DNA from 3 places in the Ancrocorticia sp. genome. Region 2 is predicted to be linked to each of the others. Evidence: riboswitches for the same ligand, from Rfam matches in the RefSeq annotation. Region 2 holds a riboswitch; each other region holds the start of a gene.
What was found. A riboswitch is a leader RNA that binds a small molecule or an ion and turns the genes downstream of it on or off. The one in region 2 is predicted to bind thiamine pyrophosphate.

Region 1: another riboswitch for thiamine pyrophosphate. It lies ahead of ACTHV6_RS08710 (MFS transporter); the one in region 2 lies ahead of ACTHV6_RS02350 (thiamine ABC transporter substrate-binding protein).
Region 3: another riboswitch for thiamine pyrophosphate. It lies ahead of thiM (hydroxyethylthiazole kinase); the one in region 2 lies ahead of ACTHV6_RS02350 (thiamine ABC transporter substrate-binding protein).

Annotation. Positions count from the first base shown of each region.
Region 1 covers NZ_JBQCZW010000025.1:11,720-21,424, reverse strand. The annotation lists gene ACTHV6_RS08725 (DEAD/DEAH box helicase) at 1-2,093, opposite strand, end outside; gene ACTHV6_RS08720 (thiamine phosphate synthase) at 2,143-2,832, opposite strand; gene thiM (hydroxyethylthiazole kinase) at 2,829-3,683, opposite strand; gene ACTHV6_RS08710 (MFS transporter) at 3,680-5,116, opposite strand; TPP riboswitch at 5,106-5,200, opposite strand; gene ACTHV6_RS08705 (glutathione S-transferase C-terminal domain-containing protein) at 5,774-6,871, shown strand; gene ACTHV6_RS08700 (GNAT family N-acetyltransferase) at 6,868-8,163, shown strand; gene ACTHV6_RS08695 (ABC transporter permease) at 8,163-9,263, shown strand; gene ACTHV6_RS08690 (ABC transporter permease) at 9,260-9,705, shown strand, end outside.
Region 2 covers NZ_JBQCZW010000003.1:121,572-131,276, reverse strand. The annotation lists gene ACTHV6_RS02360 (ABC transporter ATP-binding protein) at 1-473, opposite strand, end outside; gene ACTHV6_RS02355 (ABC transporter permease) at 470-2,365, opposite strand; gene ACTHV6_RS02350 (thiamine ABC transporter substrate-binding protein) at 2,369-3,415, opposite strand; TPP riboswitch at 3,447-3,549, opposite strand; gene ACTHV6_RS02345 (DUF4235 domain-containing protein) at 3,561-3,851, opposite strand; gene mnhG (monovalent cation/H(+) antiporter subunit G) at 3,861-4,235, opposite strand; gene ACTHV6_RS02335 (monovalent cation/H+ antiporter complex subunit F) at 4,228-4,626, opposite strand; gene ACTHV6_RS02330 (Na+/H+ antiporter subunit E) at 4,626-5,264, opposite strand; gene ACTHV6_RS02325 (Na+/H+ antiporter subunit D) at 5,257-6,834, opposite strand; gene ACTHV6_RS02320 (Na(+)/H(+) antiporter subunit C) at 6,824-7,273, opposite strand; gene ACTHV6_RS02315 (Na+/H+ antiporter subunit A) at 7,270-9,705, opposite strand, start outside.
Region 3 covers NZ_JBQCZW010000018.1:16,721-26,425, reverse strand. The annotation lists gene ACTHV6_RS07250 (M3 family metallopeptidase) at 1-968, opposite strand, end outside; gene thiD (bifunctional hydroxymethylpyrimidine kinase/phosphomethylpyrimidine kinase) at 1,196-2,059, opposite strand; gene thiE (thiamine phosphate synthase) at 2,056-2,874, opposite strand; gene thiM (hydroxyethylthiazole kinase) at 2,871-3,707, opposite strand; TPP riboswitch at 3,695-3,794, opposite strand; TPP riboswitch at 3,900-3,989, shown strand; gene ACTHV6_RS07230 (TenA family protein) at 4,059-4,811, shown strand; gene ACTHV6_RS07225 (ABC transporter ATP-binding protein) at 4,808-5,662, opposite strand; gene ACTHV6_RS07220 (FecCD family ABC transporter permease) at 5,771-6,829, opposite strand; gene ACTHV6_RS07215 (FecCD family ABC transporter permease) at 6,826-7,875, opposite strand; gene ACTHV6_RS07210 (iron-siderophore ABC transporter substrate-binding protein) at 7,926-8,924, shown strand; gene ACTHV6_RS07205 (DoxX family protein) at 9,163-9,528, opposite strand; gene ACTHV6_RS07200 (TetR/AcrR family transcriptional regulator) at 9,640-9,705, shown strand, end outside.

The DNA.
Region 1 (9,705 bases), on a different contig from region 2:
ATTTGGCGCAGCGCCTTGTACGTATCGGTGAGGTAGCGCAGCACGATGCCCTCGGAGCGCGCCAGATCGTAGCGCGAAATCAGCTCGGAAAACGTGAGCGCGTTCTCCACCATCTCGCGCACCACGGATTTCGGCGAAAGCTCGTACTCATCAACCCACGGGTTGGTTTGCCGGTACGTGTCCAGCGCGGCGCCCAGCTCCTCGGCCAGCGGCTGAGGCCACGTGATCTCGTCCGTCTCCGCCATCCGCTGCTCGTAGCTCATCCCGGCGGCCTTCATCCGCCCGATCGCCTCGCCTCGCGCGTGGCGTTGCTGCGCATACAGGAGCGGGCGCGGATCTTCCTGAACTGCCTCCACCACGCTCACCACGTCGAGGGCATAATCCACCGAATCTGCGTCCAACAGCTCCAGCGCAGCCAGCGCGAACGGGGAAAGCGGGGAGTTGAGCGCGAAATCATCGGGAACTTCGTGGGCGAACTCCACGGCCGATTCGCCGGGATGGTCCGCTTGCCACTCCAGATCGTGGTGCACCAGCACTCCGGCACGGTGGAGGGATGAGTAGATTTCGAGGGCACGGCGGATGAGGGGATTTGACGACGACGGCGGCTCATGATTGTCAGTCAACAACTTGACGGCTGCGGCAACGGCATCCCCCGGGCGCTGCAGAATATTGAGAATCAACGCGTGGTTCACATGCATGTTGGATGTGAGGGTCTCGGGTGTGGCGTTGATGAGGTAGTTGAAGGTCTTCTCGGACCACAGCACCACGCCCTCCGGTGGCTTCTTGCGCTGGACGCGCTTGAGCTTCTTGGGATCGTCGCCCGCTTTGGCAATGAGGCGGGCGTTCTCGATCTCGTATTCGGGAGCCTGGACGATCACGTCTCCCGTGGTGTCGAAACCGGCGCGACCGGCGCGCCCCGAGATCTGGTGGAACTCGCGGGCGCTGAGGTGGCGGGACTTGGTGCCGTCGTACTTAGAGAGCGATGTGAGAAGGACGGTGCGGATCGGGACGTTGATTCCAACGCCCAATGTGTCCGTCCCGCAGATCACCTGAAGGTGGCCGCCCTGCGTCAGGCGCTCGACGAGGCGGCGGTAACGGGGCAGGAGGCCCGCGTGATGCACGCCGATTCCTGCGCGCAGCAACTTGGAGAGAATCTTTCCGAATCCCGGGCCGAACTTGAAGGTGCCGATGGCGGCGGCGATGGCGGCCTTTTGTTCCTTGGTGGTTAGCGCGATCGGCTGGAGCGCCTGAGCCTGAGTGACGGCTTCGCGCTGGGAGAAGTGAACGATGTACACAGGGGAGCGGTGTGTGGAGGTGAGCTCCTTGACCAACTCCGGAAGTGGCGTGGTGGAGTAGGCAAAGTTCAAGGGGACGGGGCGTTCGGCGTTGGTGACGAGGCAGACGGAGCGGCCAGTGCGGCGCTCTAGGTCCTTTTCGAGGAACGTGGTATCGCCAAGGGTTGCCGATAGGAGTACCTGCTGGGTGGAGGTCAGCTCCAAGAGCGGGACCTGCCACGCCCAGCCGCGCTGAGGATCGCTATAGAAGTGGAACTCGTCCTGAATGAGCACGCCGATTTGGCCCGCATCGCCCTCGCGCAGGGAAATGTTCGCCACGATCTCCGCTGTAGCGCAGATGATGGGAGCTCCACCGTTGATCGAAGAATCGCCCGTAATCATCCCAACATTCTCCGCGCCGAACACCGCGATCAGTTCAAAGAACTTTTCGGAGACCAGCGCTTTGAGCGGGGCGGTGTAATAGGCCGTCTTGCCCTGAGCGAGACCTGCAAAGATGGCGGCAAGCGCCACCATTGATTTGCCCGATCCCGTTGGTGTGGAAACGATCAGGTGATCGCCCTCCAGCGCCCCGAGTAGTGCCTCTTCCTGATGGGGGTAGAGGGGACGGTTCGTCGATTCGGCCCATGCCACGAACTCCTCATACACCGCGTCCTCCGGCGGGGTGTAGCCGTAGGCATCCTCGATACGGTCCAGCGCTAGGTTGAGCGGGGGCTTGGGGAGGACACGCTGGGGTCGCGCGGGATGTTGCTCGGGCTGCTGGGGCTGCTGGGCTGGTTGCGAGGTATCGGTGGCGGGCATTCTTCTAGGGTGCCACATTTAGCTGATTGGTGCCGTGAGCGGACGGCGATTAAAGCTCCGGTTGGGCAGTCTGGGCAGCTAGGGCAGTCTGGGCAGCCGCGAACGATCCAAGAATCTGGCTCACCGTGGCGCGTGGATGATCCGACGCCATGATGGCCCGGACGAACGCCACCCCGGCAACGCCGGTGGCGGCAAGATCGGCAACGTCCGCTGGCGTGACATCGCCAATGGCCACCACAGGAATCGTTGTGGCAGCTACGAATTCCGGGTAGCTGGCTAGGCCGAGTGGCGGGCGGCCGGGATCTTTCGTTGGTGTGGGTCTGAATGGGCCGGCGCCAAGGTAATCAACCAGAGTCGCATCGGCCGCCTGAACTGTTTGAAGGGTGCCGGTGGTCAGGCCGATGATCGCGTCCGGTCCGAGCATTGCTCTGGCGTCAGGTACTGGCAGATCATCTTGGCCGAGGTGCACCCCGGCCACTGCATGGCCGGCGCGTACCGCGGCGAAGGCAACGTCTGTCCGATCATCGATCACCACGGCGGTGTGCGGGTTCGCGCGTTGGACGGCATCGGCCACGGCGCCGGAAAACTGGAGCAACGCGGAGGTGCTCAGATCCTTGGCGCGGACTTGAATGATCCCTGCACCACCCGCGGCGGCCTCTGCCGCAACGCCGACGGTGCGTGAATCGGTTCCTGATGTGACTAGGTAACACCGCACATCGAGCGGCCCTGTTGTCCTCATGATTTCTCCTCATGTTGTGCGTTGCGTTCCATGTGATCGGCTACCTCGCCTACTTCGTCTAGAGCATCGAGCAGTGCAATCCGAAACGATCCGGGCCGCGGGGCTCTGGAGGCCGCGAGTTCTCCCGCGATATTCATCCAGAGTGTGGCGGCCGATGCGGCTTCGAACAGGTCGTCGCACGCGGCCATGCAGGCAGCGGTCATGGCGCCTAGGAGGCATCCGGTGCCCGTGACCCGCGTGAGGAGTGGATGGCCCCGTGTGATTGTGCGGGTGGTGTTATTCGGCCCGACGATCAGATCGGTGCTGCCCGATACCGCCACGGCGCCTCCAGTGCGTGCGGATACCTGCCGGGCGGCCGCGAGCGCGGCGCCGGAGCCTTCCGCAGAATCGGCGCCACGCCCTCCTTTCCCTCCCGTGAGAGCAAGAATTTCCGAGGCATTTCCCCGGACAACGGCGGGATGGGAATCCAGCAGGTCTCGCGCCAGAGGCGTGCGCACCGGCGCTCTGCCTATTGCGGTGGGATCCAAAACCCACGGTTGGCCGTCCGATATCCGCTGGCGAACCGTCGGACGAATGCCCTCCATGGCGTCAGTGGACAGGGTGCCCACATTGACTAGCAAACAATCCGCAATCCCCGTGATGACCGGTGCTTCCTGGACGGTCTCGGTCATCATGGGGCGGGCACCGGCGGCAAGTAACCCGTTGGCAACGAAATTCATGGATACCGTTGCCGTGATGCAGTGCACGAGGGGTTGGCCCCGCCGCACTGCCGCAATTGCGGGTGCCGCCGCAGCGAAATCTGTGTCCCGTGCCAGGTCCGTGCCTGGCAGTGCCGCGCCCGTGCCGTTCATCGATCGTTGCCTTCGCCAGTTGGTGCGCCGCCATCTAATGGCACCCCGTCGACAACTGAGGCAACCTCATCGAGATCGCGGGAGATATCACGCCTGCTGAGGGCGGGGCCCAGTGCCGCCCCGAGAATCACGAGGCCGGCGCCCACAACGATTAATCCCATGATCGCCGCGTAGGGCCCGAACCATTCCTGCAACGTGGGCAGATAGAAGGGGTAAAGCGAGGGGATGATGAGTGACCAGCTGTAGACGATCCCGTACCCGGTGGAGCGCACCTCGGTAGGGAATCTCTCGGAAAGGTAGGCGGAGATGGGACCGTAGGCCGCCACAGTTGCCACCTGCAGCAGCGAGGCGCACAGTGCTGCTTGAGCCAGAGTGGTGGATTCGGAGGCCGCCCACCAGATGCCCGGCCCGGCGATCAGCGCCACTGTGCCCCAGATGATGAAGAGGTTCCGCCGGCCGATTCTGGTGGAAATATGGCCGGCGAGAATCATGAAGATCGCCTGATTGATCGAGGCAATTCCCATGGCCACAGAGACTTCACCCGAGGTCAGCCCTGTCTCTTCGCCGAGTTCCGCCGTCATCATGACAACCGTGGTTTGGGTGAGGAAAAAGAGGCCGGTCATGATGATGAACGCCTGCCAGAATGACCTAGACCAGCGCCCCAGTACCACGTCCTTGACACTCGCCTTTGGCCGAGCCGTGGCAGAGCGCTCGCGGTGGAAAATCGGGGCATCCGTGACCCGAGAACGATAGTAGATGAGCATCCCAACCGAAAGCAGCGCACCGATCACGAAGAGGATGCGCCATCCCCATGCCGCATAGGCATCGGGCCCCATGAGCGCCAGCAGCCACGCGACGGCGAATGCAATGGAGGCCTGTGCCCACGGCGCCATCGAGAGGATGAGCCCGCTCATGAAGCCGCGCTTACGAGGGGAGGACCACTCCATAGCCAATGGAATGGCGGCGGAGTATTCTCCTGCGATGAAGATTCCCCCGATGAACCGCAGGGCCAGAATTGCCGCAATGGTTCCTCCGCCGAGAAGCTCGTAGGTGGGCATCACCGCGATGAGCAGCGCGCACAGCGCCGTCCCTGTGATGGCAATCTTCGTGGTGCGGGTGCGGCCCAGCTTGTCCGAGATCCGCCCAAAGATCACGCCTCCCAAGGGGCGTCCGAGCATCATTGCGATCACGACGATCGCGCCCGTGGCGGCCGCAGCCCCCGGCCCAGCGAGCACCGCCATCGCCGGAGCTAGTGCGGTGAGTGGAAGGAACATGTGGACGTTGTCTATCCAATTTCCTACGACACCCGCGCGCAGGGCTGCACGCCCGGCCTTGGGCATGGCGGCTGTAGAGGCAGGAGGTTGTGCGGGCGCTGATGCTTGTGATGTGCCGTCCATGGCGGGCGCAGCAGATATTGAAGCGCGTTGATTCACTGGACAATCCCTTCGCTAGTATGAACCAGATCAGGTTCCACGGGTTTAGTCTCAGCTCCGGTTGGAGCACCCCGTGTCCACGTTCAAGTATGGCATCCCGCGCCTTGCATTCTCACGATGTGAACATGCATTAGACATAAACCTATTACCCCCATATGCTAAAGGTGTTCGATTACAGATCACACATGAGAGGGGCGAGCACATGCACAATCAGCAGCTCACCACGAACCTCTACTTCACCCGTGCGGCCTTCTGTTGTCGAATGTGTTGTCGCTAGGCACAGAGTTTTCAACGAAGCCTTTTCTCTGGCCAACCGCAACACGGTGAGCAGCGCCCGTACCATCTGATCACGTATCCCGAGGTCAGTTCGCAACGGGCTCCTGCAGACCGTTTGTCGGCACACCCATACCGCCAGCTTCACTAAAACTCATCCTGCTGCCTTAGCCGAAGCCACTGCCGCCCTCACACGCAGCTTTCCCACGCAGCCTCGAAGGGCAGAGCGTATTTTCTTGCATCCAAAATGCGGGATCTTATACCCAAAACGCAGTGTTTTCCCCGCGAGAGCGCATCTATCAGCATATTTCCGTTCTTCACAAATCTTCTCCACAAACTTTCTTCACACATTCAGCAGACCAATTCCTTCAAAGGAGCACTCCCATGACCGCACTTAAAGCTTCAGTTGAATATGAACTTCTCAATCCTCCGGCCCGAGACGATAGTGCGAAAATGCCAGAAGTTGTTTCCGAGCAGACCCCCGATGGCGGGTTCCGCCGCCAACGCAACTGGTTCACGGCTCGCTTTGGCCAAGAGGATGGCCAATGGCCAGTTGAGGCAGGGCGATACCGCCTGCTAGGAAGCGTCGGTTGCGGGTGGGCACGGCGCCAGCTCATCGTTACCCGGTTGCTTGGCCTGCAAGAGGCGCTCCCATTTGTCCTTCTGTACGGGCGGGATTCGCAAGGTTGGCGCATCTCCGATAGTGACGGCGATGTTGTCCAGCGTTTCGGAACCGACCGCCTCAACGATTTCTACCGAGCCACGGATCCCACCTTTGCCGGCCGCGGCACATCCCCAACCGTCATTGACACGGTCACGGGAAAGGTAGTGACCAACAATTACCACCTTCTCCCCATCGATCTGGAGACGGCGTGGAAGCCACTTCACAAGGCAGATGCTCCCGACCTCTATCAGGCAGATCTGCGCCAAGAAATTGACCTACTCAACCAGCAGCTATTCGACGATGTGAACAACGGGACCTACAAGGCCATCTTCGCTCAGAGCCACAATGCGGCGCTCGCCGCCAAGCGCATTTTCGAGGCTCGGTTGGCCGATTACAATTTCCGTTTAGCTTCGCGGCGCTACCTGTTCGGCGATCGCCTGACCGATTCCGATGTTCGCCTGTTCCAAACTCTCGCATCCTTCGAGCGCAACTACCGCCCAGGCTTCGTGGAGCTGTTCGGTCAGGACGATTCGATCCAGATCAGCGACTACCCCAACCTGTGGGCCTACGCCCGAGATCTGTTCCAGAACGGCCTAGTAGATGACCGGGAAAAGTACTTCCTCGGCCTTGTGCCAGGCCCGTCGGGAGAGTACATCAACAAAGGCGTCATCCGCGGAGAAACCTCCTACCTGCCCACACCGGAAGAATCGCTCGCGGCATGGTTGGAGCCGGCTGGGCGCGAGGGCCTTACGGGTTCGCCCCTGTACACGGGCCCCGGCGGCGGTGGCTCTTATGAGTTGTGGAGCTTTGGAGCATGAGCATCACGTTGAATCCCACCCCGTCGAACCCCACCTCGCTCCACCCCGAGGAGTTGCGCCCCGTCCCCTTAGACGCGGATCATGTGCTGCGTTTGGCTCAGCCACACGAATACGAAGAATTCGGCAACATGCTTGAGGATGCCTTCACCCACGGATGCTGGGTCACCGAGGAGTACAGGCGTGGCCTCCACGCAATTAGCGCGCGGGCAGAAACCAACTACATCTGGGCTGTTGAGCAGCGCTCCTCCGGGAGAATTGTGGCTGGCGTTCTGACTCCGCATCCCGAAGCGATCGCCCGTGGCACCTCAACATTTAACATCCTTGGCGTTGCGCGGGCGGGGCGCGGAAGGGGCATCGGCCACAAGCTGGTGGAGCACGCCATTGACCAAGCACGAACCAACGGTGCAGAAACGATCAGCATCAACTCTTCCCCACACATGGTCCACGCCCACAATCTTTACTACCAGCACGGCTTCCATCGCAGGATCGAACGCGAAACCAAAGTGGTAGATCACGGGCAGCGCCTGTATTCCTTCGAACTTCGGCTCGCACCACCAACATCCCGATTCACCTCAAGGAGGGCTGACACAATGCCCGCACTGTCTCTCACTGACCCGCAGGCTTCGCCAGATAGCGTTCTGAGCCTGGGTCCGTCCCCGATCACCGTTGCCCTGAACCCCACCGACCCCGACCACCTGAGCATCAAGATCTTGTTGAGGCTCACCACGGCGGGGGAGGAATTCGCCGTCGTCGATACGAAAAAAGATCCCGCCCGGATCCACCTCACGCGCGCAGACCGGACGGAAGCGGATCTTGCACCCAAGGACGTGTTGGACGCGCTTGCGGGCGCCCCGACCGGCGGCGCCCCGTACACCGAGGCCTCCATCAGGCAGGATCTGATCGAGGCAGGACGGCGGCTGCCTCGCGCGGCGAACGAGGAGAAGGAAGCGCTGGCACGACTCATCTACGCACGGTTGGGGGTGCTCGATTACGAACTGAGGGACCCGGATGCCTACGTTGCCGGGACCGAGCCCACGCTCGTGGATATCCAGCTTTTCTCAGTTCTTGCCCTGTTCGATCAGGGCATTCGGCGCGAGTTCGGATGGGGCGCGGCCTCAGTTCGCGATTATCCCTATGTGTGGCGGTACGCGCGCAAGCTCGCCCAGCGCCACGGGCTTTTGACACAGAGCGAAAAGCAGTGGATCGGGCTGGACGGCGCCGGCGCGGACGGTACCAACGCTGCATGGGACATTCCCTACCGCATCCTCGAACCGCTGGATAGGGAGCCGTGATGAGCGTTCACTTTGTTGCGCCGCATGACACGGCGCCCCACGATGCAGTAGTCCGAGACGGGGCGCCAGATGCCACGGCGCAGGACGGCGCACCCGAAACCCCCAACGCCGCCCTAGTTGACGGCATCAGCCGCGCGGACCGCATCCGGGCGCTCGCCTGGCAGCTGGCATGGAAGTTTGGCGGGGCCGCGCTGGTGCTGTGGGCCGCCGTGACGGTGGCGTTCTTGGCGATTCACTTTGCGCCGGGTGACACGGCCTCTATGCTGCTGGGCCAAGACAACCGCAACGATCCGGTGCTGCGTGCCCAAGCGATCGAGCGGTGGGGGTTGGATCAGCCGCTCATACTTCAGTACCTCAGCTACTTCGCTGGCATCTTTCACGGTGATTTGGGCGAATCCTACGTTTTGCGCAAGCCTGTCACGGAGGTCCTTGGCGAGCAGCTCCTTCCCACGATCCAGCTGGCGCTGACCGCAACGGTGCTGGCGTTCGCCATCGCGTTTGTTTCGGCTCTGGTCACCTCGGGCCGCGGCGGGGCGCTGCGTTCGCTGTGGCGGGGCGGGGAGCTGGTGTTGGTTTCCCTTCCCCCGTTCTGGTTCGGCATCGTGTTGCTGGCGGTCTTTTCTTTCAATCTGGGTTGGTTCCCGGTTTCGGGGGCGGGCTCGATATCCGCACTGGTCCTTCCAGCCATCGCGATGGCGGTGCCCACCGGCGCGTATCTGGGGCAGGTATTCCGCGAATCCACCGAGCGATCGCTTGAGGCCCCGTACACGCTCACGGCGCGCTCGCGGGGCGTGGGGGAGTGGAAGGTCCGCACCCACCATTCGCTCCGCCATGGCTCCCTGCCGGTGGTCACGCTGACGGGGCTCACCGTGGGCGGGATGCTCGGCGGCGCGGTGATTACGGAAAAGGTATTTGGCCGGCCCGGTATTGGGCAGGTTGCGGTAGCCGCCGTGACCGATAAGGACATTCCGGTGATTTTGGGCGTAGCGATTTTGGCGACGACGGCGTTTGTTGTGGCGACGACGATCGCCGATCTCATTCTCTTCGCGCTGGATCCACGACTGCGCGAATCTGCACCGGCGAAAGGTGGGACGCGATGAGCACGATTGTTGAGCACCAGTCTCTGGACTGGCGGATCACCCGGCTCTATCTTCATCCACCCAAGGTCAGGCCGCGCATCGGGCTGGTGCTGAGCGTGGTTGTCCTAGGCGTGGCGGCGATTGCCGTTGCGTGGCCAGGATTGTTGACGAGCGTGGACCCCTACTTTGCTGATCCGCTTGCCGTGAATCAAGCACCCACCGCAGAGCACCTGTTCGGGACGGATGCGCTGGGGCGCGACATTCTGGCACGGGTGGTCTACGGGGCTCGGTACTCCCTGGCCATTGGTGTTGGTGCCACGCTGCTGGCGCTTTTCGTGGGAGCGTTGATTGGGCTGATGTCCGGGATTGGCCCGCGGTGGCTAGATACGGTGCTGACTCGAGCCACCGATGTTATTGCCAGCTTCCCCGAAATCCTGTTGGCGCTGGTTCTTATCGCCTTCAC
Region 2 (9,705 bases):
AGGAGGCCAGTGCGGCGGGCTAGCGAGCGGGCCAGTGCCACGCGCTGAGCCTGACCGCCCGATAACGTGGTGATGGCACGCGGGCCGTAATCCGGCAGACCCACAAGGTTCAGCCAGTGGGCCACTTCTTCCCTGATTTGCGCGCGGGATCTTCCCGTATGTTCCAAGCTGTAGGCCACGTTGCCCGCCACGGTTCGATGCGGAAAGAGCTGTCCATCCTGAAACACCATGCCGCAACCACGCTTGTGCGTGGGCACACCTGCCACGTCCTGACCGGCAATCAGCACCCGGCCCGAGGTGACTGCCTCAAGCCCAGCAACACCGCGCAACAGGGAGGACTTACCGGAGCCAGATGGCCCCAGTAGTGCGACGATTTCGCCCGGCGATACCTGCAGGTCCACGCCATGCAAGGCTTCAAAGCCATCCGTGTAGGTGACGGTCACGTTCTGCAATTCAAGAGCGTATTCACTCATGTGTTGTCCTTACTCGCTGATCGCTCAACAGGTGCACCGTTGCTAGTTCCCAAGAACCCTTCTACGTCAGATCCCCCTGAATGACGCTCGTCGATCGTGGTAGTGACGGAAGGTTCCACGTCCGGGCCGCCCGGCTGGCGCGTCAAGATGTGGTGAGAGTGGGCGCCAGCATTCACATTCTTCCCGGCCGCGCGGGGCCGCAGCGATTCACACAGGGCCATGACCCCGGCCGTGACGATGGCTAGGATCAGCGAGGCAGCCATGGCCATCCCATAGTTGTCCGCTCCGGGGCGGCCAAGCAACTTAGCAATAAGGACTGGCAGCGTGGTCCGATCAGCCGTGGCCAAGAAGCTCGTGGCCCCGAATTCTCCAAGCGATATGGCGAACGCGAAGCCGGTGGCCAGCCCGAGGCCACGGATCATGAACGGCCCGTCAACGGTGAGCAGCACGCGCAGCGGCGAGGCTCCCAACGTTGCGGCAGCCTCGCGAAGCCGTGGGTCGATTGCGCGCAGCACGGGCACGAGAGAGCGCACCACAAGCGGCAGTGCGATAACGGCCTGCACGAGTGGAACCATGACCTCGTTGGGCAGGGCACCGCGCAGCGAGATGAAGAAACCAAATCCAACGGTTACGGCAGAGATCCCAAGAGGCAGCATGACTAGGCTGTCCAACAATCGCTGGCCACCCCGTAGGGCGCCCCGCGTGCGCCGCGACAGCACGAGTGCCACCGGTACCCCGATGATCAAGGCGATCACCGTGGCCTGCAGCCCGATCTCCGCGGAGGTTCTCAGAGCCTGCGCCGGGCTCACCCCGCCGGTGAAGCCTTGTCCGGCCGTGTTCAGCAACCGGAAGTTCTCCATACCCCAGGCGTCCCCGTGCCGGAAAGCCCGCGATGCCAAGGACGCCATAGGTGCGATAAGAAGCAGAACAACAACCGCCACGGTCAGTCCTACGGCGGCAACATCCCCGCGCCGCACCTTCCGCGGCGCCACCGGATTCATGCGCAACGCCACGTCATTGTTCAGCTTGTTGCTGAGCGCCAGCGCGATCGCCACGATCACGAATTGGACGCAGGAGAGCACGGCGGCAGTCCGCAAATCCAAGAAGGTGGTTGTTTGCACCCAGATCTCTGATTCGAGCGTTCCGTATCCGGGACGCCCTAGCGTTTGGACGATCCCGTATGCGGTGGAACAGAATAGGAACACGAGACTGGCCGCCGCACCAATTGCGGGCCGCAGCGCCGGAAGCGTAACCGTGAACAGCGCGCGCAAGGGAGATGCCCCCAGTGTTCGTGCCGCCTCCTCCGCACGCGGATCCAGCCCGGCCCACATGCCACCAACGGTGCGCACTACAACCGAGAAGTTGAAGAACACCATGGCCATCACCACTGCGCTGGCCGTACCGTCCAGTCCCAACGCCTCATACGCCCCACCTTTACCAAGCAGCGCGCGGAAGGCCACGCCCACCACAACGCTGGGCAGCACGAAGGGAACCGAGGAAATGGCGCGCAGCACGCGGCTCCCCGGAAACGTGCACCGATAAAGCGCATAAGCCCCCGGAATACCCAGCACCACCGCCCCGGCGGTCCCGCCCAGCGCCATCCACAGCGTTTGCCAGATGATCCGCCACGTGCGTTCTTGGCTCAGAACCTCGGCGAAACCCGAAAAGTCCCAGCCCGCATCGCCCACGAATCCGCGAACCAGCATGGCCGCGACGGGCCACACGAAGAATACCCCGAGGAAGGCAACGGGCAAAGCAACAGCGCCTGACCATGCCGCGATCTGGCCAAGCCCGGCGGGGTTGCCACGCCCAGCACGGTGCCGGGCAGCACGAACGTCTGGCCGAGCCCCGCCACCCCGGCCGCCCCCGCTCGATCGGTGCGTGACCTGCAAAGGTTAGTTCCCGCTCTCCTCGTACAGTGCGGTCCAATCCTTGATCCACGTGTCGCGGTTCTCCGCCACAACGGCGGTATCGGCCTCGATCGGATTCTCGGGAGCAGCGGCATATTCAGCCCACTCCTCAGGAAGCTCGACCTGATCGTTGATGGGGTACATGTACATTTCACCAGGGATCGCTGCCTGCACATCGTCCGAGAGCATGAAATCGATGAACGCCTGAGCTCCCTCGGGGTTAGCTGCCCCTTCCACAACGCCGGCATATTCGATCTGCCGCACGCAGGTATCGTCCAGCGATCCAGTTGCCCCAGCGCTTTCGGCCGGTGATGAGGCGTAGGAAACAACCAGCGGGTAATCGCCTTCGCCCTCAGCGCCAGAGAAATCAGAGTAGTAGGCATCCGACCATCCGGAAGCCACCTTGGTGCCGCCATCCAGCAGGCTCTGCCAGTAGTCCAGATAGGAATCCTCGCCCAGGGCCTCAACGGTTCCCACGAGGAAGGCGAGCCCGGGAGAAGAAGCCGCCGGATCTTGAACCACAAGAAGCTCAGCGTATTCAGGCTTGGCCAGATCATCGAAGGTGGCCGGCTCGTCCATACCCTGTTCCTCGAACCACGCGTGATCCACATTCACGCACACATCCCCCAGATCGATGGGGGTCACGGCGCCGTCTAGCGTGTAGTCCGCCCCACTCGCTGGCAAATCCCCAGAGGTGTAGTTGGCGAACACACCCTCATCCACGGCCTTTTGCACGGAGAAGTTCTCCACGCCGTACACGGCATCCACCGTGGGGTTGTCCTTGGCCAGAATCAGCTGGTTGACAACAACCCCGGCATCGCCGGGCGCCGTCGTCGTCAATTCAAAACCTGATTCTTCCTCGAACCGGTCAATTAAATCCTGCGGAACGTTAAACGAATCGTGGACCAGAACCGTGACGGAATCGGGCGCCGATCCCGCGTCCCCACCCTGCGAATCGTCCCCGGAGCAGGCGGCGAGCCCACCCAAGGCCAACGCTGCCACTGCCGTAGCCGCGATTTTCTGCTGCTTCATTCTTCCTCCAATCAAGGAGGGCTCACCGAAGTGAGGAGAGAACTCGACTCCCTAGCGCCGGTATGATCCGGATCAGGTTCGAGGGTCTGCTTTCGCACTCTCAGCACCGCGTTGGCGCTCCCCTGTCGATCCCACAGCCTAGCAATCAGTCCGCCGCGTTGGCTACCTCGTCCGCAACCTGCTGGGCACCCTCAGCGGCCCTGTCCAGCCCATACCACTTGGAGGCCTGACGCATCACCAACTGGTTCACCACCGCGGCCACGCTGGCGGACACCACGGAAAAGACCAGAGCATCGCGCAGCGGTTCGGTGTAATCCTCCTCATTGGGATGGTCCCGGCCAACGGCCACCTTCCAGATCCCGTCCGCGAGTTTATTCGCGAGGAAGCCTGACACGATTCCGGCGCCAGCGCTGATGATTTTCCAGCCGATATCCATACCTTCTCCTTAATGAGTGTTCTTCCTATTATCGCGCTCGGTTGGCGCCACGTGTAGGTCCTCCCGCAAATCGTCCACCACCAGTTCGCCAGAATCCACCCTGCCCGTGCGGTATCCGGCGCGCGAAAGCATGTGGGCCGAAATCGGGGACGTGATGAGTTGGAAGGCAATCACGAGGATCATCGTCCACGTCATGGTGGAATCGCGCACGATCATCGCCGCGCCGGTCAGGTTCAGGATCAGCGAGAGCACTTGCGGCTTCGTGGCAATATGCTGGCGCGAAATCAGGTCCGGGTAGCGCGCCAGCCCGATCGCGGCGATCAGCGTGAGCGTGCAGCCAAGGATGAGGAAGATTGCACCGGCGATGTCCAGAACGTCATCCATTGGTTTCCTCCTCGTCGCTCCCATCCGGATGGACGGGTTCGGCACTATCTTCGTCCGAATCAGATTCTTCTTCCGCTGCCTCCGCGGCCGCGATCGCTTCTTCCTCCTCGATGGTGAGGATTCGGCGTTTGCCCGGATCGTCGGGGCGCGCGGCTCGTGCGAGGGTCACCGATCCGAGGAAGCCGACGACGGAGACGACGACGAAGACAGCCAACAAATCCGCCCTGGTGGTATATGCAACGAGGAGCGCCAGGGCCCCCAGCACGATGGAGGTCATCACGTCCACGCCAACCATGCGGTCAAGCGTGGAGGGGCCACGTTCGATGCGGAACAGCACGGCGGCGGCAGCGATGAATAGCATCACGCCGCATACTCCAACTACCCAAATCATTAGTCCTCCTCCGTCGATTCGTACACTGGGGCGAATGGGACCGGCAAGAGGCCCGATCGGGAGGTGGGGCCCGGTACGAAGCCAGCGCGAATAAGTTCGTCGCGTGAGGCGAATGCGCGCAGAATCCTCTCCTCTAGGTCGAGGATCGAATTGTGAGCAGCCGAAACACCGCCCGATAGGCCTACATCGAATACGTGAATGTACATCGTGCCGGTTGAGGCGTCCGCTTCCACCGGGACTGTGCCCGGAACTACCGCGGCCATGCCGGCTGCCATGGCCAAATACATGTCAGATTCGGAGCGGAGCTGAACGCGGATGATGGCGGCCTTGGCTTTTCGCCCGCGCACGATGAAGAGTGCCTGCTGAATGGAGGAGAACACCAGATCGTAAACGAAGTGTGCGCCGAGTATCACGAGGCCGCGCGGGCGGAAACGCCCATCGAAGCTCATGGCGGGGAACGGTGCCACGCTGGTGATTGCGAGCGCGAGGATGAAGCCCGAGACGATATTGCCAGGGGTGACTTCACCCCACAACAACACCCAGACCAGCGTGCACCAAAAGAGTGTGCCCAGCGAGGCGTGTGGGAAGCGGCCCGGGCGTTGCGTTGCTATTCGGATAGCGTCCCGTGACTTACTCATCGTTGCCTCCTTCGGGCTCCTCCATGTGATCATCCGTGACGTTCGGGGAAATACCTTCCCCACGTTGGCCTTCCTGTGGAAGAACGGTGGCGATGTAGGGGGCACGTGCTCTGAGTTCAACCGCCGTGTCATCTGTGAAGTGGCGCAGTGGGTTTGCGATCACTGACAACCCCAGCGTAACGGCTACCAGCGTGGCGGCAATACCGATCATGCCCTTCGGGCAATCATTCTCCGGCAACGGGTCCGGGGCCTCCTGCCAGAACGCCATGTTCCACACGCGAATCACGGCGTACAGGGTAAGGATCGAGGTGATGATTCCGGCTGCAATCAACAGCCAATCCAAACCGGTGCCACGATGCGCCGATGCCTCCATGAGGCCCAGTTTGCCGAGGAATCCGGACATCGGTGGGATGCCTGCAAGGTTGAGCGCGGGAATCAAGTAGAGCGCCGCGATGAGGGGGGTTCCGGCAGCCAAGGATCCCAGCTTGCTCATCGAGGTGGTGCCGGTGCGGCGTTCGATCAGGCCCACCACCAAGAACAGTGTTGTCTGGACCGTGATGTGGTGAACCGCGTAGAAGACTGTGGAGGAGAAGCCGCCCGTGGATCCCAGCGCGACGCCCCACACCATGTAGCCCATGTGGGAAACGAGAGTGAAGGACAGCAGCCTCTTAATGTCCTTCTGAGCAACCGCGCCCAGAATGCCAACAAGCATTGCCGCCACGGCGAACCACGCGAGCACATCGTTCAAGGCACCGTCCGGGAACAGCAGCGTTTGCGTGCGGATGATCGCGTAAATGCCCACCTTCGTCAGGAGGCCAGCAAACACGGCTGTGACGGGAGCCGAAGCCGTTGGGTAAGAATCTGGGAGCCACGCAGAAAGCGGGAAGATAGCGGCCTTGATCGCAAACCCAATCAAGAGCAGCACCTGCAAGATCATCTGTATGCCCTGATCCAGTTCCGGAAGGCGCAGGGCCAGCTGGGCCAGATTCACCGTGCCGGCAGCGGCGTAGGTGAGCCCAATTGCCACAAGGAACACCATGGAAGACACGAGAGAAACAATCACGTACACCGTGCCGGTACGCATGCGCTCCTGAGTCCCGCCCATCGTGATCAACACGAAGGAGGAGGCCAGCAAGAGCTCGAATCCCACATAGATATTGAACAGATCCCCGGACAGGAAGGCATTGGACACCCCGGCGGACAGCAGGAGGAACGCCGGATAGTAGATCGCCGAAGGGGCACCCTTATCGCCATCTGCCACACCTTGGAACACTGAATACAGCAAAACCAGAAGCGTGACGGTCACCGACGTGACCAGCAAGAGCGTAGAGAGCTTATCGGCCACCAGCACGATGCCCACGGGTGCGGCCCAGCCGCCCATGTTCAGAACAATAGGCCCGTCGAGCGAACCGATGAGAAGCGCGATCGCTGCCGCCAACACAAGGCTCAGCACGCCAATCGTGGCGATGAACTGAAGGAACCGGAACCGCTTGGCTGAGAGCAGCAGCAGAATGCCTGCGCCCAGCATGGGCAGCACCACGGGTAGGGCTAGGAGGACATTAAGATTCACTATTTCCTCCATCGGTTTCATCGTGGAATTCGGCTACCGTTTCAACAAGATCGCCCTTATCCTCGTGTTTCTCCATCGCTTCAGCGGCCTTGCGCTTGGCAACGGCACGATCCTCGCGATCATCGCGGACTTCATCGTTATCGCGGAGCTGCCACGATCTGTAGGCCATCGCCAGCAGGAAGCCGGTCATTCCCAACGTGATGACAATGGCCGTCAGAACCATCGCCTGAATCAGGGGATCCGCCATTGCTTCCGGCTCTGCGGTCCCAACAATCGGCGGCTCACCGGAGCGCCCACCGGCTATCAGGAACACAATGTTGATTCCATTGGAGAGTGCCGCGAGGCCAAGAACAATGCGTGACAGGCTTCGCTCAAGAATCAGGTATACGCCAACGGCCACCAGAACCCCGGCAAGAATGACTAATGCTAGCGAACTCATGCGTTCTCTCCCTTCGCTTCGGAGGAACTAGAGGAGGAACTAGAGGAGGCTGAAGAACTCGATGTGCCGCGCTCCCACTCCTTGAGTGATGACTCATGAGGGGGCGATGCCAGCTCGCGGTGAGCGTGATCCATTCGCGCGGGGCTAGGTTGCTGAGTGCCAGAGCCCTGTGTGCCTCCCGGGAGATCATCGGATTCCTCGTCACGTCGCAACATAGCTTCGGCATCCATCTCATGCTTGAGTGCCGCGCGATCATCCTCGTGAGGAACAATGATGAGATCATCTGGGCCCTGCAGTCCTTCGAGTTCACCGTGGCGATCAATCTCGCCGCCGAGTGATCGCAGGATTTCCAGCGTCATACCCACTACTGCCAAGTACACACCGATATCGAATATCAGGGCGGTGGCAATGTGGATCGATCCGAAGATCGGGACCGTGGCATCGATCATCGCGGTCTGTAGCGGAACTCCTCCGGCAAACACTGGAGCAATCACGGCCACCACAATGAAGAGCAGCCCGCCGCCCATGAGATAGGAGGGAAGCACCGGCAGCGCGGCGCCCAGCTCAAATCTGCCTCCAGCAAGGTATCGCAGAGCAAACGCGATTCCCGCCAACAGGCCACCAGCGAACCCACCACCCGGCTGGTTATGGCCGGAAAAGAGGAGGAAGAGAGACACCATGACAATCGAGTAGAAGACGATTCGTGTTCCAACAACCAAGATGACCGGCCGCGAGGAAACGCCGCGGCGAACAACTGTGGAGAGCCACGAGCGTTCCCGGCCTTGTTGTGAGGGGCGCTCGCTGCCAGCATCCACGGAGTGGTAATCGCCGGAATCCACAATCTCCACGAACTTCTCGCGTACACGGGACTGGGCTGGCCCAAGGATGTTGCGCAGGCGGTCTGTGCGTCCCGTGCGGTCACGAACGAACAGCAGTGAAGCAATCCCCATCGCGCACACCACCAGCACGGCCGATTCGCTGAGCGTATCCCACGCGCGGATATCAACGAGGGTCACGTTCACGATGTTGCGCCCATACCCGAAGTTGAAGCCCTCTTCGGCGAAGAGCGTGGAAATTGGTTCGTGCTCCCGTGCGTTAGCGGCGATGAGAGCCGCTAGGGACACCATCAAACCGGTGAGTCCTGCCAGCATAATCCGCCGGCTGCGCGAGCCGCGGAGCGGGCGGTTGGAGAAATAGGGTGGCAGGCGGCGCACCACCAACACGAACACCACCAGAGTGATCGTTTCTGACAGGACCTGTGTGAGCGCTAGATCTGGGGCGCCGTACAGCTCATAAATCAGCGCAATTCCATAGCCCACTACTCCCATCAAGAGAACGGCTTTCATGCGGCGGCGCGAGCGGGCGGCCAGAACGGCGGCAGTCACCACTACGATGACAACCGCCCCTTGGGCTGGCGAATCCCACAACCGAATACCGTCCGGAAGGTTGGCTCCGCCGGCCAAACCCGCCACAATCACGGTGACAAGTGTGAATCCAAAGATCGTGGAGAGGTAGGCGGGCAGCGATCCACGTTGGGTGGCGCCGGTAACGCGGCCTGAGAGATCTTCAAGTCCGCGCAAGGTGGACTGGTACACCTTGTCCGCGGCGATCTTCACTTCGAATCGGTTGGTGATCCTGACGAAGTGGTGCTGTCCCAAGAAGAGAAGGAATCCGGCTACGAACACCAGCAGAGTGATGAGAAGCGGCCAGCCGAAACCGTGCCACAGGGCCAGATGTCCGGCGCTTCCCGGATATAGATCCGCGTGGTATTCAAGCAGCTGGGACCACCACGAAGAGGAGATTCCAAGGATGAGTCCGAGCGAGGAGAGAATCACGATAGGTGCCGTCATGACGCGCGATGAGCGGCCAACGGGGTGTTCTTCCACCCCGTCCTTGGTGGCGAACGCCCCCCACCAGAAACGCAGTCCATAGGCCACTGTCAGGGCCGACCCCACAGCGATGGCCACCCACGTGATCGTGGCTGTAACGTCTCCTCCAACCAGAGCACCTAGTGCAGCCTCCTTCGCCACGAACCCGGCCATCGGCGGGAATCCGATCATGGAGGCGGTGGCAAGGCCCGCAAACACTGCGGGCACCGGCATCTTGCGCCCCAAACCGGTGAGCTGGCGCAGATCGCGCGTTCCCATGGCAACGTCCACGGCGCCAACGGTGAGGAACAACGTGGACTTGAAGAGGGCGTGTGCGCACAGCATCATGAGGCCCGCCAAGGCCATCTCTGCCGTTCCGTAACCCACCATCAGGGTGATGAGTCCGAGCTGGGACACCGTGCCGAAGGCTAGGACGAGCTTCAGATCGTGTTGCTTGAGGGCTCGGTACCCGCCGATCAGTAGCGTCCCGATTCCAGCCACAAGAATCATTGGCTTCCACGGCGTGACATCCGCGAAGCCCGGAGCAAGGCGTGCTACCAAGTA
Region 3 (9,705 bases), on a different contig from region 2:
TCCGTGCGGACACGTTCGGCGTAATAGGCGGAATCTGCCGTATCGACGCTCTGAGCCTGTGGGTTGTCCTGACGCATCCGCTCAAGCAGCACAGCGTAGTCCCGTTGGGCAGATGGAAGAGCCAAAGCGGAGATCTTCTCAATGAACTCGCCAATCGCCGCGCCCGAGCCGATCATCTTGTCCTCGGCATCGTATTCAGCCCAGTTGGCGTACCCCAAGATCTGGGCATACTCGCTGCGCAGGCCGAACAACTGCTTCAGGAGGGCGTCATTCACAGGCCAGCCTCGGTTGAGTGAGGCGGTTTTCAGTTCGCGGCGCGCAGCATCATCATGGGCGTAGGTGGAGAAGGGAACCAGATCTGGGTACTCGGTATTCACTCGGACGAGGCCGTCCGCACCGGGTTGATGGGAATCGATCCAGTCCTGTGGCAGCCCAACCAGCCGATCCGGAGTCAGGGCTATTTCGCGTACATCGTTCCGCGTGTTTTCCTCGATCTGCTGGCCCAAGCGCACCATCTCATTGTCGATGGCAGCCAGCCGTTGCCGCGTCTCCTCGTCCTTGTCCACGCCAGATCGGCGAAAGTCCCGCAATGTGTGCTCTAAGAGCCGAGTGGCATCATCATCCAAACCGGCAGGGTCCAATCCAGCGAATACGCGGTACAGATCAGCGTCCAGCCACAGCGCAGTGCTCACTTGAGAGGTTTCTTGATCCACTGCATCGCCCATTGCCCGAGCCTCCGCGACAGAATGTAACTGGGCGAATGTGCTCGCGGGTGCTTGGACGTTGCTTAGCTCAATCTGTAGGGCGTTCCACGCCTGCAAGACGCCGAGCGCGTCAGCGGGTGGAGCGGACTTCAACTCCTGCGCGATCTGGCGGACGCGGGCCAGTCCCTCTGTAGCTCGATCTCGCAGCCACGTAGCGGTGTCCTCAGGAGCGGGCAGGGTCAGTGGGCGAAGAGTCGATGTCATGGACCTCAGTCAACAGCAGGGTTGGGCGCTCCGCAACTTGAATCAGCCACGCTGGTTGAGTGGCCCCCTTGGCGAGTCGATCCCTTGGGGAGGAGACCCTTCTGCGAGTGGACTCCACACACTGCGAGTTGATCCCTTGGGGAGGAGACACTTTAATGCCGCTGTTGACATGTTGCAACATGTCACCTCGTGACTTAACCCGTCACCTCGCGGGAATGGTTAGCCACTTAGGCCCGCCGCAGATCAACCTGATGATCCACTGGCCCATGAGCCCCTTCAGGCTGGAGGCTTATACGCCACTCAGCAGCGGATTCAATCGCTCGGGACACATAATCCAGTGCGCTTGCCACCGCTTCGTGAAACAGACCTGCATCCAGCGCGTTGCCCGCGCCTTGGTGTAGGAGCTTCGCCACCTCGGCGGTGATTGCCGCGGAGAGGGTGCATCCCGTTCCGTGAGTGTTCGGCGTGGCCACCCGCCGATGAATGAACTGGCTGACCTCGCCGCTACCAGTCACCAGGACATCCACAACGTCTCCTTGAGGTGCATGCCCACCCTTAAGGAGCACGGCGCCGGCTCCGCGGGACACAAGCTCGCGGGCCTGCCGCACCATCTCCGGAGGGCTCGCAGCCTCCGCCACGTCATCCCCAAGCAGGAGAGCCGCCTCCGGCAGGTTGGGCGTGATCAGATCGGCAACCGGCAGCAACAGCTCGCGCACGGCATCCACAGCCGAAGCCTCCAAAAGGCGATGCCCCGACGTGGCCACCATGACGGGATCAACCGTGTAGAAGCCAAGAGAACCAGAGCGCCGGCGATCAACCACCAGCTCCACGAGTGATCGCGAGGCCAGCATGCCAGATTTTGTGGCATCCACGGGCATATCGCCCAGAACGGCATCAAACTGATCGGCAACGAAATCATCGTGAATGGGATACACCCGAGAAACGCCGTGGGTGTTTTGGGCAACGAGGGCCGTGATCACGGTGGTGCCGAAAGCCCCGCGCGCAGCAAAGGCCTTGAGGTCGGCGTGGATGCCGGCGCCGCCACTGGGATCCGTCCCCGCGATGGACAGCGCGATTGGTGGCCGGTTCATCGCGCCCCGCCTAACCGCAACGTTGATTCTTCGGCGGAAACCTTGCCGCCGGCACGGTCCGCACTAGTGAGGGGATCGCCAGCCCTTGCCACACCGGCACTGCCCGGTTCAACTCCACCAATGAGGCCACCCGGATCGAAGGCAGTAAGCAGTTCGGCCGCAGCCCGCCGCGGATCCTCTGCCATGCAGATTGCGGAAACGACGCACATCCCGATGAGTCCACAGTCCCTGATTTCCGCCGCACGATCATGTGTGATCCCACCGATGCCAACCGCGGGCAGCCCGGCTTGTGCAACCAGCTCGCCAAGATGCTCGGCCCCGAGCCCTCCCGGCGCATCGGCCTTGGTTGAGGTGTCGTAGACCGGCCCGATCCCCAGAAGATCCACCGCCCCGGACGCCCGCGCGGCCGCGAACTGGGCCGTATTGGACGCGGAGAGCCCGATGAGAGGCCCCGGCCCGAGCAACGCCCGTACGCGGGCTGGCGTGGTGTCTGATTGCCCGATATGGACGTGAATGGGGATGCCTTCGTCCAGAAGCCGCCGGGCTACGTTCACCCGATCATTGACGACGACGGGTACGTACCTCCCACTTCCGCCCATAGCCGCGGCTACGGCAGCGATAACCTCTCGCGTCAGCGAGTAAAAGCCAGCATCATCCAGATCCTTATCGCGCACCTGAACGATGCCAGCCCCACCGGCCACCGCCTCGTATACAGTTTCGGCCACACTGCGGCCAGCCGACTCGCACTGAGCGGTATCCGTCACCAGATACAGCCGGGCATCAATCCCCGCCAACCGCGGGCTGGCAGCGATCATGACGCAACGCTTTCAAGAGAACTCAGCTCAACCCGTGCGCCCGCCAGTTCCTCTGCCGTCACGGCATGGAGGGCGTCCAGAAAGGCCACAGAATAGCTTCCAGGACCGTGAGCATCGCGGCCAGCACGCTCCCCGGCAACGGCGAAGTGTGCGTGGGCGGCAACAACGACATTCAAGCGTTCCGAGGCAGTATCGGCACCCGCGAGATAGGCGGCGGTGAGCGCACCAAGCGAGCACCCGGTCCCGATGACGAGCGGCATCAACTCGTGCCCTCCATGCACACGCACAACATGGTCCGTCCCGTTGATGTGGGCAACTACGGCGTCGGTCTTCCCGGAGATGGCAACAACCGCTCCGGTGGAACGCGCCAGCTGGGCGGCGGCAGGTAGGACGGCATCCACCTCATCGGTGGAATCAACTCCACGCCCGCCAAGCCCGGCACCGGCCAGAGCCGCGATCTCGGAGGCGTTGCCGCGAATCGCGGTGGGATTCATGCCGGCAGCACGGCGAATCCTCGACGTCCGATACTCGATTGCCCCAACGCTCACCGGGTCAAGAACCCACGGGTGGCCTTCTGCAAGAGACGCCTCAATGGCGGCATCGGCGCCAAGAAATTGGTGGCTAGTGGCAGTCCCAAAGTTCACGAGCAGGCCATTCGCGATCCGAGCGAACTGCGCGGCATCAGCTTCATGGTCCAGCATCGCCGGTGAGGCACCTGCCGCTAGAAGAACGTTGGCGCTGAACTGTTGCACAACGGTATTCGTGATGCACTGGATCAGCGGGTTGGTGGTACGCAATGTGTTGTAAGCAGAATGCAGGTTGAGGTCAACCATGACAATCCCTTCGCTAGAGTTAACCAGATCAGGTTCGATGGGTGTTTTCTCAGCCCGCACTCTCGCGTGGCACCCCATGTCACGTGTAACCCTATCAAGGATCGCCCTGCCGCGAGCGTGATTTTGTAGGTTCGCGGAGCGCCGTCGTCGTCGAAATAAAAACTCTCGGTGAGCTGAGTGTGCGATACTCGTACTGCAGACACGGGGTGCCCATCTGGGCTGAGAGAAACCCGAGAACCTGATCGAGTTCGTACTCGCGGAGGAATGTCAAAGATGCGGGCGGTGCCATCATCGCCAACTCGCGCATCGCTCCCGCCCTGTGTCTATGAGACGTAGTGAAAGGGACGAGCGATGACACTGTTTGACGATCTGAAGGACGCAATTGCCCCCGAGTGGGAGGCCTACACCAACCATGAGTTTGTGCAGAGGCTTGGGGAAGGAACGCTGCCGCTCCAGGCCTTTCAAGACTACCTCGTGCAGGACTACCTGTTCCTTATTCAGTTCGCCCGCGCGAATGCCTTGGCCGCATACAAGAGCCGGAGGCTCGCGGACATTCGTGAGGCCAGCGATGCGCTCTCACTCATCCTTGACGAGACGAAGCTGCACCGCCGCCTGACGGAGCGGTGGGGGATTTCTCTGGAGGAGCTGGACGCGGCTCCGGAAAAGCAGGGCACCGTTGCCTACACGCGGTACGTGCTGGACGCCGGGATGTCCGGCGATCTGCTGGATCTGCACATTGCTCTGGCCCCATGCGTGATCGGATACGCGGAGATTGGGACCGCGCTTGAGCCAGTGCTCCGGGCGAATGGGGCTGGGTTGGGAGAAAGGGCTGGCGCGGTAGGCGGCGCGGGAGGCAGCGCGGGCAGTACGGGCGGTGACGGCGAGGCCCACCCCTACGCAGAATGGATCGAGGAATACGCCGGGGCGGAATTCCAAGCCGGAGCAGCAGCGGCTATCGCACGCCTTGATGCGCTTTCTGACGGCGGGGCGATCAGCTCGCGGCGGTTCGCCGAACTAGTGCGGGTTTTCCGCGCGGCAACAAGGCTTGAGAAGGAATTCTGGCAGCAGGGGCTGGATGCGGGTTCGTCGTCGTTACAAAACTAACGCCGTTCCCTACCCAGCGGAACAACCTGCGGAGTGCCCACGGCCGGGTCCGGGACCACGAGGCACTTGAGATCAAATACGCGTTCCACGAGGTCTGCGGAGACGATCGTGCGCGGGGTGCCTTCGGCCATGATGTGGCCGTCGCGCATGGCGATGAGGTGGCTGGCGTAACGCGCGGCGTGATTGAGATCGTGGAGGACGGCCACGATGGTGCGGCCGGCAAGGTTGAGGTCCGTGAGCAGTTCGAGGAGCTCGATCTGGTAGGTGATGTCGAGGAAGGTGGTGGGTTCGTCTAGGAGGAGGATGTCGGTTTCCTGGGCGAGCGCCATGGCTACCCAGACGCGCTGGCGTTGGCCGCCGGAGAGCTCGTCTACCAGCCGTCCCGAGAGCCCGTTAACGCCCGTGGCTTCCATTGCTTCGGCCACGGCCTTTTCGTCCGCCTCGGTCCACTGCTGAATCAGCTTCTGGTACGGGAATCGCCCGCGCGCCACGAGGTCCGCCACCGTGATGCCATCCGGGGCGATGGAGCTTTGAGGGAGGAGGCCGATGCGGCGCGCCACTTCTTTTGCTCGGTAGGAATGAATATCGCGGCCGTCTAGGACGATCTGGCCGTTGCTTGGTTGGAGAAGGCGGCTGAGGGCGCGCAGGAGCGTGGATTTGCCGCAGGCGTTCGGGCCAACGATCACCGTGAAGGATTCGTCCGGGATCGAGACAGAGAGATTCTGGGAAATGGTGCGCTTGTCATAGCCGATGGTGGCGTTTTCGGCGTGGAGGCGGTCCGAGCTGCCCGAATTCGAACTACCTTCCGACGTGCCGGCCGATGAGGGACGTTCTGTTGCGGGAACTGTCATGGGTGCATCCTTTCGGTAACGATTCCGGATGTTTGCGGGGGCCGTCTGGGGCATGTGGGGCATGTGGGGCATGTGGGGCATGTGGGGCATGTGGGGCATGTGGGCGGCTTACACACGGCGCCTCGCCTCCTGAACGATTAGCCACACGAGGTATCCGCCGCCGATCACAACGGTGACCACACCAACGGGCAGCATCGTGGAGAGCAGATGCTGAGCAGCCAAATCGGCCACCACCAGCAAGAGTGCCCCCATGCAGGCGGCGGGCGCCACAGTGATGCCGATGCTCCGGGTCAGGCGGTGCGCGATTTGCGGGGCGGCGAGGGCAACAAAGGCGATCGGGCCGGCGGCTGCGGTGACCGTTGCCGTCAGGGCCACGCCGATCACCATGATGGAGAGTCGGACCGGTTCGGCGCGCGCACCGGTGGCGCGTGCGGCGTCATCCCCCAGTTCCAGCTGCCGAAGCCCGCGCCCCAGCACGCCCCCGCCGGCCAGCAGGAGGATAACAATGAGGCCGCCCCATAAGGCTTGTTCCCAGTTGATGCCGTTGAGCGAGCCGGCGCCCCACACGGCGGCACTCAGGGCTACTTCGAGGTTTGCGGACTGCATGAGCCACGTGTTGAAGGAGCCGAGCACAGCGGAAACGGCGATGCCGATAATGATGAGACGGAAGCCTTGGACACCGTGGCGCCAGGCGAGTATGTATACGAGTCCAGCCGTGAGAATTCCCCCGATGAGAGCGCCGCCCGCCCGTTCCAGATACGTTCCGCCCATCAGGATAATGACGATGAGAGCGCCGGTATACGCGCCCGTGGAGAAACCGATGATGTCAGGGGAGGCTAGGGGATTTCGGGTAAGTGATTGGAACATGGCTCCCGCGGCTCCGAGGGCAGCCCCGAATATAGCGGCCGCCAGTACGCGGGGTAGTCTCCATTCGACGACGACGGTCCGGGCGAATCCCGCATCTGGGTTATTCGTGAGGGCGGCCCATACTTCGGTGAAAGTGAGAGGGTAATCGCCCAGTGTCAGGGTCCAGGCCGCGAGGGCGATGGTTGCACCCAGCAGGATGAGGCACACGATCACGCTGCGCAGTGGCCAGCGAACGGATATGCCGAAGTGGCGGAACGTCAGGCTGCGGTAGCCGAAATCTAGAGTGGCTGGAGCCGTCATAGTCCGCTAGCCTTCCTGCGCCGCACGAGAAGGATGAGGACGGGTGCACCGATGAAGGACGTGACCAGCCCAACGGGGTACTCTCCCGGCCACTGAACGATCCGTCCCACGATGTCCGAGGCGAGGATGAGCGAGGGTGCCAAAATCATGGTGTAGGTGAGAATCCACCGCTGGTCAGGGCCAACGATCCATCGAGCAATGTGGGGGATCATGAGGCCGATGAATCCGATGGGGCCGGCAACCGCCGTGGCGCCGCCCGCTAGGAGCGTCACCGCGAGAACCACGATCACACGGGTAAGGGCAACGTTGGCGCCGAGCGACTTGGCCAGATCGTCTCCTAGCGCGATGGCGTTGAGGGAGGAAGCGGCAATGACGGCTAGAAGAAGACCGATCACGAGGAAGGGCAATACCGGAAGCAGGATGTCCCAACCGCGATCCACGATGCTTCCCACGTTCCAATAACGCATCTCATTGAACGCCTTGGGATCAAGAAGAGTCATGGCTGTGACAAGGCCACTGAGGACGGCGCTGAGCGCCACACCCGCAAGGGTGAGTTTCGCCGGATCGGTGCCCCCTCTCCCCGCCGATCCAATGAAGTACACGGCCACCGTCACAACGAATGCTCCCGCGAACGCAAGCCACACCTGTCCGCTGATCGTGGTGACCCCGAACAGGGCAACGCCCAGTGCAACGAAGAAGGAGGCCCCTGCGTTAACGCCGAGGATCCCCGGATCGGCAAGGGGATTGCGGGTGAGAGCTTGGATGAGTGCGCCTGCCACGCCAAGAGCCATACCCACGCAGAGGCCAACGGCGGTCCGGGGGATGCGCAGGTCCCAGATGATGTGGGCTGTGTTCGCATCGGAGGCACCCGCCAAGGCGTCGAAGATCTGGGGAACTGGGATGAACTTGGAGCCAATCGCGATGCTCAGGATGACCAGCAAGGCAAGGCCGGCTAGCGCGAGGGGAAGGAAAAAGAGGCGGCGGCTGGTTGGGACGTGTTGTCCGTCCGCCTTCTTGATTCCATGAGCAGTATCCGATAATGTCACAAAAGTTAGGATACACTAACTAACTCAACGTTCTACGAATGGATCGACTCATGCGTTTACGCCGCGCCGCAGCTTCGCTTCTTGCTGTTTGTGCCTTGTCACTGGCAGGGTGCTCATCTTCATCGGACAGCGATTCCACAGATACAGAAACCACTGCGCCCAGCGAGGGGGCGGAGGGCGCCTTCCCGGCAAGCATTGAAACAAAGTTCGGGACGGTGGAAGTTGATAAAGCGCCCGAGCGTGTGGTGGCGCTCGGTTGGGGCGACGCCGAAGCGGCACTTGCGCTGGGAATTCAGCCAGTTGGGGCTTCCGATTGGCTCGAATTCGGGGGTGACGGTGTGGGGCCTTGGTCCGAGGGACTCTATGATGAATCGCCCGAGATCATCGCCACGCTAGATCCTTCGTACGAGGCGATCGCAGCCCTTAAGCCGGACCTGATCCTTGACGTGCGTAGCTCGGGTGAACAAGAACGCTACGATCGCCTGTCCGAGATCGCCACAACCGTTGGCGTACCAGAGGGTGGAGATTCGTGGCTGGCCACTCGCGATCAGCAGATGGACATGATCTCCACGGCACTCGGCCAGCCAGAACAGGGTCAAGAGATACTGGACGAGCTGGACCAGAAGTTTGCCGATACGTCGGAAGCTCACCCAGAGTGGCAGGACAAGACCGTCACGGTGGCCACTCGCACAAGCGAAGGCTGGGGCGCCTATGTCGATGACGGGCGAGTCGATTTCTTCGAGAACCTCGGCTTCGTGCAAAACCCAACCCTTGACGAGCTTCCGGTGAACGACAATGGTTGGACCGTGTCAGTCTCTCCGGAGCAGCTGGACATGCTGGACGCGGACTTGCTGGTTGGATTCCCGATTTATCTTGATATCACAGAGATCACTGAGGATTCCGGCTGGAACCTGATCCCGGCGGTGCAAGACGGTAAGGACATCGTCATCAGCGATGAACTCTCGCAGGCCTTCTCGCTGGGAACCCCCGCGGCTCTCGAGTATGCACTCGATGAATTCACGCCGATGATTGAGGATGCCGTCAAGTAGCTCTAGCTTTTTGAACGAGAAACTCCTGCACATTCGCGCCTGCCCCAACGTTTTCAAGCTCTGACGGTTTCGGAGCTGGAATCGACGGGTGCAGGCGCGAAGTGTACGAAATGGCAGTCCGTGGGTGCCGTAATATTCGTTGGTTTAGTCGCACGATGATCCCTGCCTAAGCCTCGGAGCTCAGCTAATGGGACCCAACAGTGGGACTGACACCTAGGTAGGCTATCTTCACGTGCGTTTAGAGCACCACGATGAATCCGAGAACGGCGCTGATGATCGACAAGACTGCCAAAGCGATTGGCGGTGTGGCTGCCTCGTGACGGCGGGTATGTGTGAAGATGGCGCCTGCCATCGTGATGAGCAAGCCGACGGCTGCGATCGGGGTAAGGATCGGTGCTATGTCGGTTGCCAACGGAAGGATGAGCCCAAGAGCCCCAAGGATTTCGAGCGTGCCGATCGTCTTGATCATGGCGGCGGGGAAGTCTTCTGTCCACGCCATGCCCGATTGTTGTAATTGTTCTTTGCCACGGATGATTTTGAGGGAACCCGCCCCCAGAAAAGCGAGCGCGAGAAGAACGTTGACGATCCAGAGTGCTATAAGCATGGTGTTTCTCCTAAGAAGGTGTTGCCGTGTACATGGGGCATCCGGTACATCACTTTAGTTTGTCTATTTGTTCAAACTGAGCATACACTCCTATTGATTCAGGAGGTAGAGATGAAACGAAGTGTGCGTGCAGATGGTGCCGCAACGAAGGAGCGGTTGCTCGATGCTGCCGTAGAA